DNA from 3 places in the Nocardiopsis sp. YSL2 genome. Region 2 is predicted to be linked to each of the others. Evidence: predicted binding sites of a transcription regulator. Region 2 holds the regulator's gene; each other region holds the start of a gene.
What was found. Region 2 encodes LexA, which represses DNA repair genes until DNA is damaged. Its sites were predicted from a motif close to TCGAACANNTGTTCGA; they were not measured.
Positions count from the first base shown of each region.

Region 1: a site for LexA is predicted at 4,537-4,552, ahead of M1P99_RS09245 (DUF6504 family protein). Genes of this name have one in related genera too.
Region 3: a site for LexA is predicted at 3,938-3,953, ahead of uvrA (excinuclease ABC subunit UvrA). Genes of this name have one in related genera too.

Region 1 covers NZ_JAMOAO010000001.1:2,130,909-2,137,632, forward strand. The annotation lists gene M1P99_RS09220 (LPXTG cell wall anchor domain-containing protein) at 1-461, opposite strand, end outside; gene M1P99_RS09225 (N-acetylmuramoyl-L-alanine amidase) at 1,151-2,092, shown strand; gene M1P99_RS09230 (hypothetical protein) at 2,173-2,493, shown strand; gene M1P99_RS09235 (DivIVA domain-containing protein) at 2,522-3,262, shown strand; gene M1P99_RS09240 (M48 family metallopeptidase) at 3,387-4,337, shown strand; gene M1P99_RS09245 (DUF6504 family protein) at 4,565-4,825, shown strand; gene M1P99_RS09250 (NUDIX domain-containing protein) at 4,995-5,465, opposite strand; gene M1P99_RS09255 (GNAT family N-acetyltransferase) at 5,615-6,199, opposite strand; gene M1P99_RS09260 (ROK family transcriptional regulator) at 6,328-6,724, shown strand, end outside.
Region 2 covers NZ_JAMOAO010000001.1:903,877-910,600, reverse strand. The annotation lists gene leuS (leucine--tRNA ligase) at 1-1,107, shown strand, start outside; gene M1P99_RS03900 (hypothetical protein) at 1,214-1,789, shown strand; gene M1P99_RS03895 (hypothetical protein) at 2,134-2,742, shown strand; gene M1P99_RS03890 (S9 family peptidase) at 2,758-3,825, opposite strand; gene lexA (transcriptional repressor LexA) at 3,892-4,569, opposite strand; gene nrdR (transcriptional regulator NrdR) at 5,265-5,747, shown strand; gene M1P99_RS03875 (vitamin B12-dependent ribonucleotide reductase) at 5,893-6,724, shown strand, end outside.
Region 3 covers NZ_JAMOAO010000001.1:449,551-456,274, forward strand. The annotation lists gene M1P99_RS01965 (phosphotransferase) at 1-516, opposite strand, end outside; gene uvrA (excinuclease ABC subunit UvrA) at 843-3,677, opposite strand; gene M1P99_RS01975 (TerC family protein) at 4,009-5,034, opposite strand; gene M1P99_RS01980 (glycosyltransferase family 4 protein) at 5,381-6,463, opposite strand; gene murJ (murein biosynthesis integral membrane protein MurJ) at 6,460-6,724, opposite strand, start outside.

The sequences.
Region 1 (6,724 bases), 1.2 Mb from region 2:
CCCTCACCGTCGGTCGGGGCCTCGGACTCCGCCGGGGTCTCACCCTCGGCGTCGTCCTCGTCGTCCTCGTCGTCCTCGTCGTCCTCGTCGTCCTCGGTGGGCTCCGGGGCCTCCTCCTCGGGAAGCTCGTCGAAGCACTCCTGGGTGAGTTCGATGCGCGCGCTGTTGATCACGGTGGTGGCGGTCACGCCGTTGGCGCCGACCGTGGCCGTGGTCTCGGCGTCGAGGGAGAAGCAGTCGTCCACCTGGGTGACGCCGCCGGTCGTGCCGGAGGCGGAACCCGACTGGGTCACGTCGGTGATGGCCTGGGCCGCTCCGCCCGAGGCGGTGGCGTAGCCCCAGCCGTAGGTGGTGTCGGCGGCCGCCGGCATGGCGGCGGCGAGGCTGAGCGCACCGAAGGCGGCGAAGGTGGCGCCACCCTGCGCGATGCGGCGCGCGGAGAACTTGGGACTGATCTTCAAGGTCATCCTCATTCGGATCAATCCAGCCCGTAGTGGTCGGGCTGGCCTGGCCGCACTCCACAACCTCGGAACGCGGGGAAGTCCACGAGGTCCGGAGCAGCTGGCCCAGGGGCTGGTAGGGGGATGACAGGCGCCGCTGTGGGGCCTCTGCCAACCGGAAGCGAGGGCGCGCCGGCCCCAGGACAGTGGGGCCCGTCAACCAAGAGTGGGACTGCGTCCCGCTTCCAGAAAGAACCTTAACCGGAAGACAAAGATCGAATCATCCGAAATGTGATGACAAGTGGGTAACACTGACGGAATGGATCACCCTGCGCAACCGAACCATTCCCTTCGCGATTATTCGCGCATCCCTGTGAACCTCGCCCAGTGACGCGCGTCAGCCGAAAGGGCGCCTGCGACAGGGGAAGCCACCCGCCCGCTGCATCGCAGGTCACCCGGCTACCGGACCGGCGGCATCCGCCCCCGGGGACACCTCTCCACCGCGTCGGCCCCGGAACACCCGGCCACCGGAGAATGGCCGCCGACGCACGGAGGACCATCCGCCGACCACCACTCGCCGCACATGTGGAATTCCAGCGAATTTCACACCATTCCGCGTCAACCGAACCGCCGCCCGGGGCGTCATGGCCCAGGTTCGGGCACGACCCCACGGGACGGACCCGGTCACGGCGAGGGACTAGGTTGTGGGCATGCCCGTCTCGGTACCGTCAGGGCCGCGGAGCCGCGTCGGCCGCGCCCTGTCACTCGTCGCTCTGACCACCACCGTCCTGCTCGCCACCGCGTGCGCGAGCGGGTCCGGTGCCGCACCCGAGGGCGACCCGACCGCGGCGATCCCCCTGCCCGGCCCCGAGGACGGCGGTCAGGGAGATGAAGCCGGCTCCGGGAAGCCCGGGAGTTCCGGTGACGCCGCCGCACCGCCCGGCGGGGCGGACGGCACGGGGACCGACGACGTCCCGGCCGTGGACGGCCCGCTCGGCTCACGGGTGGTCCTCATCGACCCCGGGCACAACGGCGGCAACGCCGCGGCCGCCGACGAGATCAGCGAACTCGTCTCGGCCGGCCCCGAGCGCAAGGCCTGCGACACCGTGGGCTCCGAGTCCGGGGACGGCTACGCCGAGCACGAGTTCAACTGGGACCTGGCCCTGCTGGTCAAGGAGCGGTTGGAGGCCGACGGCGCCACGGTCGTCCTCACCCGTGACGACAACGCGGGCGTCGGCCCCTGCATCGACGAACGCGCCGCGATCGGCAACGAGGCCGAGGCCGACGCCGCCCTGTCCATCCACGCCGACGGCGGCCCCCCGTCGGGCCGCGGATTCCACGTGATCACCCCCGGCGAGGTCGACGGTTTCACCGAGGACATCGTCGAGCCCTCGCGACTGCTCGCCGAGGACCTGCGGCGCGAGTACCGGGAGGGCTCCGACGTCCCCTACGCCGACTACGCCGCCGAGGAGGGCCTCGACGAGCGCACCGACCTGGGAGGGCTCAACCTGTCCACCGTGCCCAAGGTGTTCCTGGAGGCGGGCAACCTGCGCAACGAGGAGGACGCCGCGCTCCTGTCGGATCCGGAGTGGCGTGCCGCGGCGGCCGACGCGATCGCGGGCGGACTGGCCGACTACCTCATGCGCGAGTGAACCGGGGGCGCACGACCGCTCCCGGCCACAACCGCCGTCATCCCTGGCGGGCGTCAGGGCTCTCGGCCATAATGCCCTGCATGAACTCCCCCGTGCCCCCGCGCGTCCCCGCGTTCGATGTGGTTCTGCGCGGGTTCGACCGCCGCCAGGTCGATGCCCTCGTCGACCGCGCCAACGTCACCCTGGCCACGCTGACCGGGGTCCCCGCCTTCACCGACGCCGCCGTTCTGGTCCCCGGGCTCCCCGCGCGCCGTCGGCCGGAGCCGATCAGCGCCGCCGAACTGCGGTCCCCCTCGCTGGACCTGACCCTGCGCGGGTACGAGAGAACCCAGGTCAGCGAGGTTCTCAGCGACCTCGCCGACCGGATCACCGAAGCCGAATCACGCGGTGACCGGGGATGACCCCCCGGGCAACCGCGCGAACTGCACAATGGGGACCATGCCTCTGACACCGGCGGACATCCGCAACAAGAAGTTCCATACGGTGCGTCTGCGCCCGGGTTACAACGAGGAGGACGTCGACGCCCTGCTCGACCGGATAGAGGCGACGCTCGTCGCCCTGGAGGGCGGCCCCCGCCAGGGTCCCCTCCTCACCGCCGACGACGTGCGCAACTCCAGATTCCGGACCACGAGGCTCAGCCCGGGGTATCGCGAGGACGAGGTGGACGACTTCCTCGACATCGTGGTCGCCGACCTGGTCGGGCGCGGGCTCGGACGGCCCGCGAGCCCCCCGCTGCCGGATCGGCCCGGCGCGCCCGGTCCGGGGCAGGGCGGGCCTGGTGGTCGGGGCGGACCGATGGGACCCGGGGGTCCTCCCGGAGCACCCCCACACGACCCGGCCGGTCCGCGGCGCCCCGGAACGCCGCCGCAGGGGCAGCAGTCGCACCAGCGTCCGCCGATGACTCCGCGTGACATCCGGGAACAGCAGTTCGCGACCACGCGCCTGACCACGGGCTACAACGAGCAGGAGGTCGACGACTTCCTGGACAGGGCCGAGTTCACACTCGACGTGCTGCTCCAGGGACGGCCGGAGCGGGCGACACTGTCCGCCGCCGAGGTGGAGCGCGTGCAGTTCGCCACGACCCGGGCCCGTCCCGGGTACGACCCCGCCCAGGTGGACCGGTTCCTGGACGTGCTCGCGGAGGAGTTGCGGCGCTACGAGGAGCGCTGAACGACACGCGTCCTGACACGCCGTCGCCTACCAACACCATCCCAAGGGAAGCGGAACGTAATATTCAGCTACAGAGTGTAGCTGAATCGCCATGGGCGCGACCCGCGACCTGAGGGGAGGCACGATGTCACACGCGATACCCCCGCGGGGCCACGCCACCTGTCCGACCCACGGTACGCACGCCTGCTCCGCGGCGTCGGGCAAGTGGACGCACGCGCACGGCGGGCCGGGACCGCGGACCGCGCGCCGCGACGCCGACCCGCCACGTGCCCTCGACGCCGACGAGGAGCTCCTCCCCGCGCCCGCGCACCCGTGGGAGGTGCCGCTGCTGGCCGTGTGCGCGGTGGTCAACCTGCTGGCGGCCGCCGCGCTCGCGTACACGGTGTGGTCGGTGTCGGGCTCGCTCTGGTGGGCCGTCGGCGTTCCGGCGTCGGTGCCCGTGGGGCTCTGGGCGGCCCGGGGGCTGCGCTACGCCCGCCAGCGCGCGGAGTCGGTGAAGATCTCGCCCACCCAGTTCCCGGAGGCCTACCGGATGGTGGCGTCCCTGTCCGCCGGCATGGGTCTGAGCCGGGTTCCGGAGGCGTACGTGCGGGCGGGAGGTGAGCACTGGACGGTGCGGACGGACGCCGGCGGACACAGGCTGCACCGGTACCTGGTGCTGCCGAACGACCTGTTCGAGGTCGGTGAGCGGCTGCGCGACCCGGACGCCGTCGCGTTCCTGATCGCCCACCAGCTCGGCCACGTCGCCGCCGGGCACACGGGGTTCTGGCGCCGGTTGGCGACCCTGGGCGCCCACCTCGTACCGGGTCTGGGCGCGGCCCTGTCCCGGACCATGGAGTACACGGCGGACAACCACGCCTTCACCCACTGCCCGCAGGGCGTGCACGCGGTCCGGCTGTACGCGGGGGGCAAGCACCTGTACTCGCGCGTCAACATGGGCGAGATGGCCGACCGCGCCCGCACCGACCGGGGACTGTCGCTGCTGGTGTACCACCTGCTCAGCCACCGCCCGAGCAACACCCGCCGGATGGCCGCGCTCCGCGACCGCGCCCGCCGCGGCCGGGTGTTCCTGTAGCCCCGCGCCCGGAGGCCCCACCCGGCCCCACCTCGGGAGGCCGCCGCGCGGCCCGGTGCCGCCCCGGGCGGGCACGCCACCGCGTCGGCCGGCCGTCTCGAAGTCTGCGCGGGAACACGCCGAGGCGGAACCCGTTCGCCCGCGTGGACCGGCTCTAGGGTGTGGGAACCCGGCCGGGCCGGCGAGGGACTTGACGGGGTCGAACACGTGTTCGATAAACTGTACGCGTGAGTCTCCTGAACGAACAGATCGACGTCCGCTCCACCCACGGTGGGAACCCCGCCCAGTTCACCTGGCGCGGCCACACGTTCCGGGTCCGCCGGGTCATCGGCGACTGGCCCGCCCGCGCCGAGTCGCCCGGCACCCCGGCGACCCAGGTCCACCTGCTCCGCGTCTCGGCGGAGTCGGAGGCGGGGCAGCCGAGCATCATCGACATCACCAGGGACGCCGCGTCGGACACCTGGACCATGCGGCGCCAGTGGCAGTGACCGGCCGCCCGTCGGCCCGTTCCGCACCCGTCCGGCCCGCGCGGCGCACCGCGCGGGCCGTTCCCGTGCGCGAGGGGTCCGAGGAGCGGTCGGGGCCCCGGCCCGACTCGGCCGGACCGGCGGGGAGGGCGGTCCGGGATCCGCGACCCGGCGGAGCGCCGGGCGCCGGTCACAGGGCGAAGTAGGGTTCGCTCCGGTTCTCGCGGGCGTAGCGGATGCGCTCCAGGATGCGCGGGGGCATCTCCGGCAGGTCGTCCGGAGCGAACCACCGCGCGTCGAGCGACTCGTCGCCGACCGGGCCCGGGCTGCCGCTGACGGCACGGCACCGGAAGGCCAGGTCGAGCATCTGCACCCGGTCGCCGTTGGGGTAGGTGAAGGGCTCCGCGGACACCACGCTGGTCAGGCGGTCCACCTCGGCCTTCACGCCTGTCTCCTCCCACACCTCGCGGACGACGGCCTGGGCGGGCTGCTCGCCCGGTTCCAGGATTCCGCCGGGCGTGCACCAGCGGCCGTCGTCGGTGCGCTGGTGGAGCAGGACGTGGCCGTCCTCGTTCAACAGCACGCCCGTCACCCCCACGAGCGGCAGCAGGTCGTGACCGACGTGGCGGCGGAGTTCGAGAACGAAGTCTGGGACCGGCATGCCTTGAAGGCTAGGTCATCCGGAGGCGGTGGGGCGGGAAGGACGCGGCCCGCGGGGGCGGAGCACGTCGAGGGGACCGGCGCGCGCCCTGGAGCACCGCTGGAGCGGACGGGGGGCCGGACCGCTCAGGCTCAGGCTCGGGCTCGGGCTCAGGCCCGGCGCCCCGCGCGTCGCTCGGCGTACTCCTCGGCCAGGACGGACATCAGGACCGTGTCGTGCCACTCGCCGTCCCAGCGCAGGTGACCGCGCCACACGCCCTCCCGGACGAAGCCGGACCTGGCGTACGACTTCTGGGCGTTGACGTTGAACGCGAACACTTGGAGCGCCACCCGGTGCAGCCCCGCCGCGCCGAACGCGTAGTCGAGGACGAGGTCGGTGGCCTCGGTACCGTACCCGCGCCCGGTCAGCGCCATGTCCCGGAGCGAGATCCGGTAGTCGGCCGCCGCGTTCTCGGGATCCAGGTCGATGAGCGCACACTCCCCCACCACGGTTCCGCCCTCGCGTTCGAGGATCGCCCAGTCGGCGCGGTCGTGGTGGTCCCGGCGCGTCGCGAACCACTCCCGCAGGCCCTCCGGGGTGAAGCGCTGGTGCGTGCCCGTGAGCCTGCGCACCACCGGATCCATCTCCACGTAGTCGTCGACGAGGGCCGCGCCGTTCTCCCCGTCGAGGGGGTCCAGGCGGACTCGGCCGCCGGTCAGCACGGGCTGTTCCCGGAACACGTCAAGGGGCACCATGGTCGGCGATCCAACCAGCCGCTCCTTCGCGCGGGCAACCCGTTTTCCGTACGCCCTGTACGATCCGGGCACAGCGCCCGGTGCGCCTCGGCGGGGAGGAAAGAGGGGGAACCGTGTCGACGGGTTCGGTGAGTTTACAGACGGTCCGTGAGACCAACCTGGGCGTGGTGCTCCGCACGGTGCGCTCCATGGCGCCCTGTTCACGCGCCGCGGTCGCCTCCGCCACGGGGCTGAACAAGACCACCGTCTCCAGTCTGGTCGCCGACCTGATGTCCCGGGGTCTGGTCCGCGAGACCGGGGTGACCGCCGAGCACCGCGTGGGGCGTCCCGGCGTGATGCTGGCCCTGGACGAGACCTCGATGGCGGCGATCGGCGTGGAGGTGAACGTCGACTACCTGTCGGTGGTCGCCGTCGACCTCCTCACCCACGACCTCCTCACCAGGCACGTGCCCTTCGACGCCCGCTCGGCCGGACCCGACGAGTGCGTCCGGCAGATCGCCGCGACGGTGCGGGAGACCATGGACG
Region 2 (6,724 bases):
CTGCCCGTGGCGCTGCCCGAGCTCAAGGGCGCCGAGCTGGCGCCCAAGGGCGTCTCGCCGCTGGCCGCGGCCAAGGACTGGGTGGAGGTCGACTGCCCCTCCTGCGGCGGTCCGGCCCACCGCGACACCGACACCATGGACACCTTCGTCGACTCGTCCTGGTACTTCCTGCGCTACTGCTCGCCGCACGACGACAGCGCGCCGTTCGACACCGAGGCCGTCAACAAGTGGGGTCCGGTCGACCACTACATCGGCGGCAAGGAGCACGCGACGCTCCACCTGATGTACGCGCGCTTCTTCACCAAGGTCCTGCACGACATGGGGATGGTCTCCTTCACCGAGCCCTTCCGTCGGCTGACCAACCAGGGCCAGGTCATCAACGAGGGCCGGGCGATGTCGAAGTCGCTGGGCAACGGTGTCGACCTCGGCAAGGAGATCGACGCCTACGGTGTCGACGCGGTCCGGCTGACCATGCTGTTCGCCAGCCCTCCGGAGGAGGACGTCGACTGGGCCGACGTCTCGGTCACGGCCGCGCAGAAGTTCCTCAACCGCGCCTACCGGGTGATGTCCGAGGCCGGTGCCGCCAGCAGTCCGGGCACGGACCCGGCCACGGGACACGTCGAACTGCGGCGCGCCACGCACCGCACGATCGACCAGATCACGACCCTGGTCGAGTCGCGCCGGTTCAACGTCGCGATCGCCCGCACCATGGAACTGGTCTCGGCCACCCGCCGGGCGATCGACTCCGGGCCCGGCGCTGCCGACCCCGCGGTGCGCGAGGCCGCAGAGTTCGTCGCCGTCGCCCTGTCGCTGTTCGCGCCCTACGTCGCCGAGGAGGGCTGGGAGAAGCTCGGCCACGCCGGCACGGTGGCCGTCGGCAACTGGCCCGAGACCGACCCGGCTCTGCTGGTCCAGGACGAGGTCACCTGTGTCGTCCAGGTCCAGAGCAAGGTGCGCGACAAGCTGACGGTGGCGCCCGACATCGACCCGGCCGAGCTGGAGCGGCTGGCCCTGGCGTCGGAGAAGGCACGCAACTTCATCGGTGACAAGCAGGTCCGCAAGGTGATCGTGCGTGCGCCGAAGCTGGTGAACATCGTCGTCGGCTGACCCGCTCCACGGTGGTGGCCGCGCACGGCGGCCGCCACCGGCGCGCACGGGTGCAGGCCACGACCGACAGTGAGGCGGTGACCGGGTGTCCGGAAGGACCCGCGGGGTGCTGGTGCGGACGGCCGTCGCCGTCGGGGGAGCGGCGGTCCTGGCGGCCGCGGCGATCGGCGGCGGGCTCTGGCTGGCCGGGGACGACCCGGACCTGCCCGACTCCGGTGACGTCCACACCGCGGCACCCGGGTGCGGTGTGCTCTCCGACGAGCAGGTCGCCGAACTCCTGCCCGACGCCGTCCTGGAGTCCGCCGAGAGCGGGCCCCTGAGCGGCGGCGAGAACACGGCGTGCACGTGGACCTCGGCCGGATCGGACGGGGAACGCCCCGAGACGCTGCGCGTGGACCTGTCCGCGCGCTTCACCGACGCCTCCGGCGAGACCCCGGTGGCCGGGGACGAGGCCGCGAGGGCCGGTTACGAGGCCATGGTCCCCGTCCGAGGCGAGGACGTCCCGCTGGCCGACGATCTGCCCGCGAGCGTGTGGCGCGGCCAGGCGCCGGGCACCGCCGAACTGGCCTTCTACACCGACAACCTGGTGGTACGGGTCTCCTACGCCGGCGTCGGCCAGGAGTTCGAGGCGGCCCGCGACCGTGCCGTCGACGCCGCAGACCGGCTCGGGGAGGTCCTGTGACCGTGCCCGGTTCCGACGGCCCCGGCCCGGATCCGAACCCGCACCCCGAGCCCGCATCCCCCGCCGACGCCCCGGGCCCCGGCCCGGGCACGCCTCCCGGTCGGCACACGGCCCCCGACGGACACCCGGCCCGTGGCCACGACTCGGACGCCGGGTGGCGGCCGGAACCCGGCGTCGGCCGGGGTTCCGGTGACCACCCGGACCCCGGGACGGGTCCGCCCTCCGGCGCGTACCCGGTCCGCGGCCATGACTCGGACGCCGGGTGGCGGCCGGGCCCCGGAGCAGGCTGGGGCCCCGGCGAGTACGCGGGTCCGGGGGCCGGCTCGGGTCACCCTCCAGGGACCGTGCCGTCGGCCCAGCCGCAGAGCCGGGGCTGCGCCGTCGTCGGCGTGATCGCGGCCGTGCTCGTGGTGCTCCTGCTCGTGGCGGGCGCCATCTGGTTCGTGGCCAGCAGGGACGTCCTGGAGCAGGGCGACTTCGACGCCGCGCCCGAGTGCTCGATCGGGGAGACCGACGCGCTCGACGACCTGGTCCCCGCGCACGCGCTGGAGGTCCAGGAGCCGATCGGCGGTGATCAGGAGACCTTCGGCAGCGGGTGGCAGTGCCGCTGGGCCACCCCCGGCGGGGAGGGCAGCGCTGTCCCGGCCACTGCCACACTGGTCGCGGTCGTCGCACCCGACCCTGGCGGGGTGGACACGGCCGCCGACAACCTGCGCTCGTCGGCCGGTTCCGAGCGCGAGCACCTGGAAGGGCTCGGCGACGAGGCGTTCACGTGGGCCCACCCCGGCACCTTCGCCACGGGCTGCGCGGGTGTGCGCGTGTCCAACCTGTACCTGGAAACGTGCCACAGTGCCGCGGCCGACTACGGCGCCACCCGGTCGATCGATGAGGAACAGGCGGTGGCGGGTGCCGTGCGGTTGGCCGAGGACGTCGTCGCCGACCTGCCCGACTGACGTACCGCGGCCCCGTCACCAGGCGGTGTCGAGGAACTCCTCCACGGCCGGCGCGACCTCGGCGGAGAACGGCCGGTCGGAGTCGAGCACCGCGGCGCCCGGCTCGTCCCGGAACTCGCGCAGGATGTGGTCCGCGCCGGGCAGGTCGACGCGCCGGGCGTCGGGCAGCCCCGTCATCAGCCGGTCGACGTCCTCTTCGGAGACCTGGGCGTCCTGCTCACCCCACAGCACCAGTACGGGTGTGTCGGCGGGCAGGTCCGCGGCCAGGTCCACGGGGTCGAAGGAGTCGATCCAGGCGAGGAAGTCCTGGTTCTGCGGGGTGTACACCCCGAAGGAGTCGATGTCGTCGTTCAGTTCGCGGCCCGCGCGCACCTCGGCCCGGCCGTAGCGGGCGTCGGAGAGCAGCTCACGGGCCTGGGCCTCCGGGAGCCGTCCCGCGGCCTCGGCCTGGCGCGCCTGTTCCGTGATCTGGCGGTCGATGAGGTCGAGGTAGCGGGTGCCGGGAGGGGCCGCCAGGATCCGCGCGGGCTCGGCGTCGACGATGTCGTGGGCGCGCAGGGCGTACAGCGCGCCCTCGCTGTGTCCGACGACGACCGTGCGCTCGGGGTCGACCTCCGGCTGGGCGACGAGCTCGGCGTAGGCCGCCGCGACCTCGTCGTCGAAGACCTGTGGGTCGACCGGTGCCTCGGGATCGACCTCCTCGGCGGAGTCACCGCTGCCGAGTTTGTCGTAGCGCACCGAGGCCACGCCCGCCTCGGCCAGGACCCGCGCCAGGTTCCAGTTGGTCTCGGCCTCCGGGCGCAGCGGGCTGTTGCCGTCCCGGTCGGTGGGGCCGCTGCCGGAGATGATCAGCGCTCCGGGAACGGGGCCGGACGTGCGCAACGGCAGTGTCAGGGTCGCCGAGACCTCGCGACCGCCGCCCTCGAAGGTCAGCTCGCGTTCGGCTCCGTCGCTGCCCGGGGGTTCCACGGAGGAGTCGTCCCCGGCGGTGCACGCCGAGGCCACGGCCAGGGTGAGGGCCGCGCAGCCGGCGGCCAGGGCGAGACGGGCCCCGCGCACGGGGGAGGAGGAAGGTGTCGGCACGTGCTCAGGGTAGCGGCCGACACCGGCCCGGCGGCCCCGGCCCGGGCGAGCCGGGCCGGGTGCCGGTCAGACCCGGCGCATCACGGAGACGACCTTGCCGAGGATGGTGGCGTTGTCACCGGAGATCGGCTCGTAGGCGTCGTTGCGGGGCATCAGCCACGCGTGGCCGTCGGCCTCGCGTCGCAGGACCTTGACGGTCGCCTCGTCGTCCAGCAGGGCCGCCACGATGTCGCCGTTGTTGGCGTCGGGCTGCTGGCGCACGACGACGAGATCGCCGTCGGTGATGGCGGCGTCCACCATGGAGTCGCCCACCACGGTGAGCATGAAGAGCTGTCCCTCGCCCACGAGCTGCCGGGGGAGGGCGAGCACGTCCTCGACCGATTCCTCGGCCAGGATGGGGCCACCGGCGGCGATCCGGCCGACCAGGGGCACCGCGGCGGCGCGGGACGGGTCCAGGTCCTCCGGCGTCACGGTCCGGCCGGTGGCCGACCCGGGACTGCGCAGCTCGACGGCCCGCGGGCGGTTCTGGTCGCGGTACAGGTAGCCCTTGCGCTGGAGCACCTTGAGCTGGTGCGCCACGCTGGACGGGCTGGACAGACCGACCGCGTCGCCGATTTCCCTGATGGAGGGCGGGAAACCCCGTTCGCGCACGTACCGCTGGATGCAGTTCAGGACGCTCTGTTGGCGTGCGGTGAGTTTGGGGGTCTCGGACGCGGGCCCGCTCGTTTCCCCTACGGGTGCCAGAACGGTGGTGGAATCTACGGTTCCGGGATTGTCCTCCGGCACGGCCGGGCCTCCTCGGCATTCGGTTCGGTCTGGGCCTGCTTGCGTGTGTCCACCACCGGCGGGGCGATCGCGCCGACCTGGGGTCCACGTGATGGCGAAACCGGTGTGAAATCAAGGTCAACTTTAGTCGTTGCGTACGGTGATATCAAACAAGCGTTCGAGTCTGTGGACCATTCCTTCCGGCGAGCTATTCGCGGCCCAATTCCGTCCTCCACTTACGTGTCTACACGCGTTCGCGGCACCGCGTCCGCGGAATGGGCCGACCCGGTTCTCCCGGTCGGTCCGGTCCGGGGTGTGGGACTCGTCTCCACACCCGCGTGAGCGGGCGCGAACCCTTGGTCCGCGGGCGTTCCGGCTTCGCGGCGCCGCCGTGTCACGTGGGTCGCGGCCGCCGTCGCCGCTATCCTTGCGGAGGTGTCGAACGCCCGTCAGGGGCGGTCCGCAACCCCCGCCCCCGCCATCCGTGTGACCTCCGCCGCGCCCCGTGCGGCGGCCTCCGCCGTGTGCGCGGGACACGCGCCCGGCAGGGTTGCGGGTGTGTCCTCTGGGGTTTAGGTTCGACCACAACATCTGGTGCGGCTCTTGGGGCGGTTGTCCAGAAGTTGTGGTTTAGTAGAGGTGCGGGTTGTCGGCGAGGGAAGCAGGTGAAGCAGGTGCACTGTCCGTTCTGCCGCCATCCGGACACCAGGGTGATCGACAGCAGGTCCACCGACGACGGCGCGGCCATCCGCCGCCGCCGCTCCTGCCCGGTGTGCGAACGCCGCTTCACCACCCAGGAGACCGTCCTTCTGATGGTCGCCAAGCGCTCCGGGGTCACCGAGCCCTTCAGCCGCACCAAGATCATCGCCGGGGTACGCAGGGCGTGCCAGGGTCGGCCCGTCTCCGAGGACGCCCTCGCCAAACTCGGCCAGAAGGTCGAGGAGGAGATCCGCGGACGGGGTGTCGCCGAGGTCCCGGCCCACGAGATCGGCCTGGCCATCCTCGGACCGATGCGGGACCTGGACGAGGTCGCCTACCTGCACTTCGCCAGCGTGTACCGCGGGTTCGAGAGCCTCGCCGACTTCGAGGCGGAGATCGCCAGCCTGCGCGCCGACCGCGAGGCGGACTCCCGGTCCGACACGGCCGCCGCCCCCTGACCCTCCGCACGCTCCGCCGTCCGCGCGACGGCCACGCACCACAGCCGCGCGGGTGGCCCCGGCCATCCACGGGCCACTCGTCACCCACAACGCAGCGCACGGCCGCACCGACCGTGCTCACGAAGCTTTCAGGGGAACTGCCGCAATGACGGAAACCACCAGTGGACCAACGGGACGCAAGGGCAAGGGGAGCCGCAAGGGCCTGAAGATGAAGCGCATCTTCACCGCTCCCGGCGTGCACCCCTACGACTCCCTGACCTGGGAGCGCCGCGACGTCGTCATGACCAACTGGCGCGACGGCACGGTCAACTTCGAGCAGCGCGGCGTGGAGTTCCCCACCACCTGGTCGATGAACGCCACCCAGATCGTCACCAGCAAGTACTTCCGCGGCGCGGTGGGCACCCCCGAACGGGAGTGGAGCCTCAAGCAGCTCATCGACCGGGTCGTGGGCATGTACACGCGCACAGCCGTCGAGCAGGGCTACTTCGCCACCGACGAGGACGCGGAGATCTTCGACCACGAGCTCAAGTACGCGCTCGCCAACCAGCTCTTCAGCTTCAACTCGCCGGTCTGGTTCAACGTCGGCACGTCCTCGTCCCAGCAGGTCAGCGCCTGTTTCATTCTCTCCGTCGACGACACCATGGAGTCGATCCTCGACTGGTACAAGGAAGAGGGGATCATCTTCAAGGGCGGTTCCGGCGCGGGCGTGAACCTCTCGCGCATCCGCTCCAGCAAGGAACTGCTCTCCTCCGGCGGCACCGCCTCCGGCCCGGTCTCCTTCATGCGCGGCGCCGACGCCTCCGCCGGAACCATCAAGTCCGGTGGAGCCACCCGCCGCGCGGCCAAGATGGTCGTCCTGGACGTCGACCACCCCGACATCCAGGAGTTCGTCGAGACCAAGTCGCGCGAGGAGCACAAGATCCGCGCGCTGCGCGACGCCGGGTTCGACGTGGACCTGGGCGGCACGGACATGTTCA
Region 3 (6,724 bases), 450 kb from region 2:
ATGCGAGGACTCCCACCGGAGATCCGATGTGTCCAAGTCTGGGGCGACCTTGCGCACCCACCGTGCGACGTGCTCTGCCGACCGGGACGGCCCGGCGGTAGTGGAGGAGCGGATGGTTTCATGCGAGACGTGGAGGCGTTCCCACCACCGGTCGTCCACTGCCGGTTCTGTGGTGATCGCAGGCTCGGACGACACCGCCCGCTGGTCGACGTACTCGAACAGGTGCGCGCGCACCCGGACCTGCCCGTCCTCAGGGTCGGTCGCTTCCCACTCGGTGCTGTCGGCGAGCCTGGGCATAGGAACTCGTTCGGCGAGCGCCTGCGATTCTTCGATGGCATCCGCGCGCACCCACGACGTCTCATCGCGTACGGGGGCTACCCGGAGCCAGTAGCGGGCTCCCGCGCGGGTGGCGGTGGCGGAAACGGTGGCGTCGAGCATCCCGAGCCGCCACGAGCCGTCGAGTTCCGCACCCAGGGCCTCCAGTGCCCGGCGGCCGTGCTGGTGGGTCATCCTCATGCGCGGGCTCCTCCACGGGGTCTGTCCGGGAGGCGACGGTAGGACGAGTCCGAGGACAACACCACCAACGTCATGGGCCAGTGCTCGTGCGGTTGCGGCGAGCCGATGACGGAGCCCTGCCAGGGTTCTGTGTAGGCGTCTCCGTCTGACCTTGTTGCGACTTCCTCCGGCCGGGTCTCCGGTCGGAGGCTTTGCTGCTCGGGCGGGCGTGCACGCCACGGGCAGAGAAGACGCCTCTCGCACATTCCACGTTCCCCCGGGGACCGCCGGGCGCCCCGAACACGCGTGGCCCGGCGCGGAGGCCGGGCCACACCGCGGACGGGGTGTCAGAGCAGCTTGGCCAGGAACCGCCCGGTGTAGGACTCCGCGACCGCGGCGACCTCCTCCGGCGTGCCCTGCGCGATGATCTGGCCGCCGCCGGAACCGCCCTCGGGGCCCATGTCGATGACGTGGTCGGCGGTCTTGATGACGTCGAGGTTGTGCTCGATGACGATCACCGTGTTGCCGGTGTCGGCCAGCCGGTTGAGCACGCCCAGGAGCTTGCGGATGTCCTCGAAGTGCAGACCGGTGGTGGGCTCGTCGAGCACGTAGACCGTGCGGCCGGTCGAGCGGCGCTGCAGTTCCGCGGCGAGCTTGACCCGCTGGGCCTCACCGCCCGAGAGGGTCGTGGCGGGCTGGCCCAGCCGCACGTACCCCAGACCGACATCGGTGAGCGTCTGCAGGTGGCGGCGGATGGCGTTGATCGGCTCGAAGAACTCCAGGGCCTCCGAGATCGGCATCTCCAGCACCTCGGAGATGTTCTTGCCCTTGTAGCGCACCTGTAGCGTCTCGCGGTTGTAGCGGGCTCCGTGGCACACCTCGCAGGGCACGTACACGTCCGGCAGGAACTGCATCTCGATCTTGAGCGTGCCGTCGCCCGAGCACGCCTCGCACCGGCCGCCCTTGACGTTGAACGAGAACCGCCCCGGCAGGTACCCGCGCGTCTTGGCGTCGGTGGTCTGGGCGAAGAGCTTGCGGATGTGGTCGAACACACCGGAGTAGGTGGCCGGGTTGGACCGCGGCGTACGGCCGATCGGGCTCTGGTCGACGTGCACCACCTTGTCCACCTTGCCGGTGCCGTTCACCCGCAGGTGCCGTCCGGGCACCTCCCTGGCGCCGTTGAGCTCCTTGGCCAGCGCCTTGTACAGGATCTCGTTGACCAGGGTGGACTTGCCCGACCCGGACACCCCGGTGACGGCGGTGAACACGCCGAGCGGGAAGGCGGCGTCGATGCCGTCCAGGTTGTTCTCCCGCGCCCCGCGGACCACGAGTTCGTGCCCCCGGGTGAGCGGGCGCCGGGTGTCGGGCACCGCGATGGCGCGCCGCCCGGACAGGTACTCGCCGGTCAGCGAGGTGTCGGAGGTCAGCAGCTCGTCGACGATGCCCGACACCACGACGTGCCCGCCGTGCTCGCCGGCGCCGGGGCCGATGTCGACCACCCAGTCGGCGGCGCGGATGGTGTCCTCGTCGTGCTCGACGACGATGAGCGTGTTGCCGATGTCGCGCAGCCGCTGGAGGGTCTCCAGCAGCCGGGCGTTGTCGCGCTGGTGCAGGCCGATGGAGGGCTCGTCCAGGACGTAGAGCACACCCACCAGGCCGGAGCCGATCTGGGTGGCGAGCCGGATGCGCTGGGCCTCGCCGCCGGAGAGCGAACCGGAGGAGCGCGCCAGGCTGAGGTAGTCCAGGCCCACGTCGAGCAGGAAGCCCAGCCGCGCGTTGATCTCCTTGAGCACCTGGGCGGCGATGACCATGTCGCGCTCGGACAGCTTGATCCCGGCCAGGAACTCCGCGCTGTCGCTCAGCGACATCTGCGCGACCTCGGCGATGGACTTCCCGCCCACCGTCACCGCCAGCACGACCGGCTTGAGCCGCGTCCCCTCACAGGTGGGGCAGGGCACCGTGCGCATGTAGCCCTCGAGCCGCTCGCGCCCGTAGTCGCTCTCGGTCTCGGAGTGGCGCCGCTTCACCCAGGGGATGACGCCCTCGAACTCGGTGTAGTAGGAGCGGTTGCGCCCGTACCGGTTCCGGTAGGACACGTGCACCTGGGTGTCGTGGCCCTCCAGGATCGCCTTGCGGGCGCGCCGGGACAGCCGCTCCCAGGGCGTGTCCAGGTCGAAGCCCAGGGCCTCGCCCAGCGCCTGCAGGATGCGGTCCCAGTAGCCGCTGGTGGAGCCCCCCGACCAGGGGGCCAGAGCGCCCTCGGACAGCGTCCGCTCGGGGTCGGGGACCAGCAGCTCGGAGTCGACCTCCATCCGCGTGCCCAGCCCGGAGCAGTCGGGGCAGGCGCCGTAGGGGGCGTTGAAGGAGAACGAGCGCGGTTCGAGCTGTTCGAAGGACAGGTCGTCGTAGGGGCAGTACAGGTGCTCGGAGAAGACCTTCTCGCGCTCGGGGTCGTCGGCCTCCACATCGACGAAGTCGAGCACGATGGTGCCGCCCGCCAGCTTCAGCGCGGTCTCGATCGAGTCGGTCAGGCGTCCGCGCGCGGTGTCCTTGACCGAGAGGCGGTCCACGACCACGGCGATGTCGTGCTTGTCGTAGCGGCCCAGCTTGGGCGCCTCGTCCAGGCGCACGGCGGCGCCGTCGACCACGGCACGGGTGTAGCCCTTGGACTGCAGGTCCTTGAACAGCTCCAGGTACTCGCCCTTGCGCCCGCGCACGACCGGCGCCAGGACCTGGAAGCGCGTGCCCTCGGTCATCTCCAGGACGCGGTCGACGATCTGCTGCGGCGTCTGCCGGGCGATCTCGCGTCGGCACTCGGGACAGTGCGGTACACCCACGCGCGACCACAGCAGGCGCAGGTAGTCGTAGACCTCGGTGATCGTGCCGACCGTCGAACGGGGGTTGCGGCTGGTGGACTTCTGGTCGATGGAGACCGCGGGCGAGAGGCCCTCGATGAAGTCCACGTCCGGCTTGTCCATCTGCCCGAGGAACTGCCGGGCGTAGGCGGACAGGGACTCCACGTAGCGCCGCTGGCCCTCGGCGAAGATCGTGTCGAAGGCGAGCGACGACTTGCCCGAGCCGGACAGGCCGGTGAACACGATCATGGAGTCGCGCGGGAGGTCCAGCGAGACGTCCTTGAGGTTGTGCTCGCGGGCTCCCCGGACTACCAGTTGTTCGACCATCGAGTAGGACATCCTTCGGCTTGGGCGCACAGGAGACGGGCCGCGTCACGCGACGTCGGCTGGACCCGTGTGTCTTCGCGGTGTGGCGGTCGAAGGCCTCCGGCGGCCGCGCAGGGCCGCGGATCCGGGCCGTTGAGGGGCGCGGTCACAGCCGTCCGCCACCCCGTCCGACAAGACTAACGACCACCGACGTCGGTTTCTTCCAACACGGGAAAGTGGTGGTGCCCCGACGGCTGAGCGCCGGAACACCACCACTATAGACGAACACGTGTTCGATTCGGGCTGTTTTCGGGAGACGACTTCGAGGCCCCGCACCGGGAGCCGTCCGGTATCAGGAGCGGTCGGCCGTGGTGTCCCTTTCCCGCGCGGCCTCCACCGCGGCACGGCGCCGATCGTCCACCCAGGACTTGACCAGGCTGCCGACGATGGTGACCGTCATGACACCGATGATGACCGTCAGCGAGGCGCCGATCCCGATGTCGATCACGTGGACACCGTTCTCGTGCAGGGCGTGCAGGATCATCTTCACACCGATGAACAGCATGATCGCCGACAGGCCCCAGCTGATGTAGGCCAGGCGGTCCATCAGGCCCGCCAGCAGGAAGTACAGCTGGCGCAGGCCCAGCAGCGCGAAGGCGTTCGCCGTGAACACGATGTAGGCGTCCTGGGTCAGACCGAAGATCGCCGGAATGGAGTCGACGGCGAAGACCAGGTCGATGACACCGATGGCGACGATGACCATGAGCATCGGAGTGACGTGCAGGCGCTGGTCCAGGCGCACGAACATGTGCGCGCCGTGGTAGTCCTCCGTCACCGGGAAGAACCGGCCGACCAGCTTCACCGCCGGGTTCTGGGTGTAGTCGGTCTGGTGCTCATCGCCCTTGACGTGGTCGCGGACGATCTTGTACCCGGTGTAGATCAGGAAGGCGCCGAAGAGGTAGAAGACCTCGCTCCAGGCGTTGATGACCTGCGCGCCCAGGACGATGAAGACACCGCGCATGACCAGCGCGATGACGATACCGATGAGCAGGACCTCGTGCTGGTACTTCTTGGGCACCGCGAAGGCGCCCATGAGCAGGTAGAACACGAAGAGGTTGTCGATGCTCAGGCTCTTCTCGGTAATGAACCCGGCGAAGTACTCGGCTCCTGCGGCCGAACCGCCGAAGTACATCACCCCGAAGCCGAAGACGATGGCGATGCCGATGTAGAAGGCCGCCCACCAGGCCGCCTGGCGGACCCCGAACTCCTTGGGGCCGCTCTTCTTGCTCCAGGGGTGGTCGACGATGGCCAGGTCGATGACCAGGATCACGACCATGGCACCGATCGTGGCAGCCCAGACCCACAAGGGAACGTTCACGGGTGGATTCTCCTCCGGTAGGCGCGCGCGGACGTAGTGCGCGCACGATCGAGTACCGGAGGTCTCTCCCGCCCGAGCCGACCGGGCTCGGACCGACGGAACCGGGAGTACGTCGTTGTCCTCCGTGATGACGGCACCGTCGCGACAGGGATACTCCCCTCACGTGACATGCAAGGATACCGGTACCTTCCGCCGATCGGCCCATACCGGAACCCCACCAAGCATGCCAGCAGAATCCTCTCCAGGGAAGTCACCGCCACGGTGGCGTTCACCGCACCCGGGCGTTACAGACCCGCTACCGCCAGGACACACTCCGTAGGCACCGGGCCGGCGCCGGCGGCGCCACTCACCCCTGCGTCACCGCCTTGTACACTGCGGCCGCCGCCTCCACGGCGTCGTCCTCGGTGGGCAGGGCCGCCGCCGCCCTGCGCGAACGCGAGCGCAGGTCCTCGGCCAGCCCCGGCTCGTCCAGCACACGTCCCACCGCCGCGGCGAAGGCGCGCGAATCGCCCGGCGGCACCATCAGCACCGTCCCGGTGTACAGGTCCGGAATACCCCCCACCCGGGTGGAGACCACGGGCAGACCCGCCCGCAGAGCCTCCATGATCACCAGCGAGGGCCCCTCCCACTGGCTCGTCAGACAGAACACGTCGGCCGCCGCCAGCAGGTCGGCCACGTCCGAACGGTGCCCGAGCATGCGCACGTCGCCGCGCAGCTCGGCCGCCGCATCGTGCAGTTCGCCCCACAACGGCCCGTCCCCCGCGATCGCGACCACCGGCTCGGGCCGCCGGTCGGCGATCAGGGGCACGGCCTCCAACAGGGTGCCCAGGCCCTTCTGCGGCGCCAGACGGGCGATGGTCAGCACCAGCGGCCGCTCCGGCAGCACACCCAGGTCGGCCCTGGTGGCCTCGCGCCCGTTGAACGGCGTGCCCGTGGACGGCGCCGCGACCACGGCCATCCGCGCGTCGCGGGCCCCGGCGGCTCGCAGACGGCGCACCAGGTCCCCCGACACCCCCAGGACCACCTCGGCGCGCAGAGCCACCAGGCGCTCCAGCGCCGGGTAGGCCGCCGCGAGCGGCCCGCGCACCGCGGGCGGGGCGTTGTGCGCGGTCACCACGAGCGGAGCCAACCCTGCCAGGGCGCACAGAGCGCCCGCCCGCAGACCGTGCGCGTGCACCAGGTCCGCGCCGCGGACCAGGGCACGCAGCCGCATGACCGCCCCGGGGTCCGACCACGACGGAGACGGCCCGATCGGCACCGGAGAGAACCGCATCCCCTCCCGGGTGAACCCGAACTCCCGCTCCGCCGAAGCCGGACCGAGCACGGCCACCCGCATCCCCCTGCGGACCAGACCCGCGCCCAGCGAGCGGACATGGCGGCCGACACCTCCAGTACTGGTCCCCACGACCAGCGCGATCCTGCCGTTCACCGCTTCCCCCTTCGACTCTCGAGTGCGCTCCTGACCCGGCCGGCGACGGCGCCCGCCGCCGCCCGGTCCACCACGGCGGCCACCACCGCGTAACCGACCAGCGCCACCGTCGCCGCCGCCACCGCGGCCCCCAGCGTCGGCCCCACACCGTCCACCGGCATGACCGGCACCAGAGCACGCCCCGCGCACCATCCCACGACACCGCCGGCCGCCGCCGCCCCCAGCGACCGCGCCAGCCCGCCCAGGGCGGCGCGCCCGTGC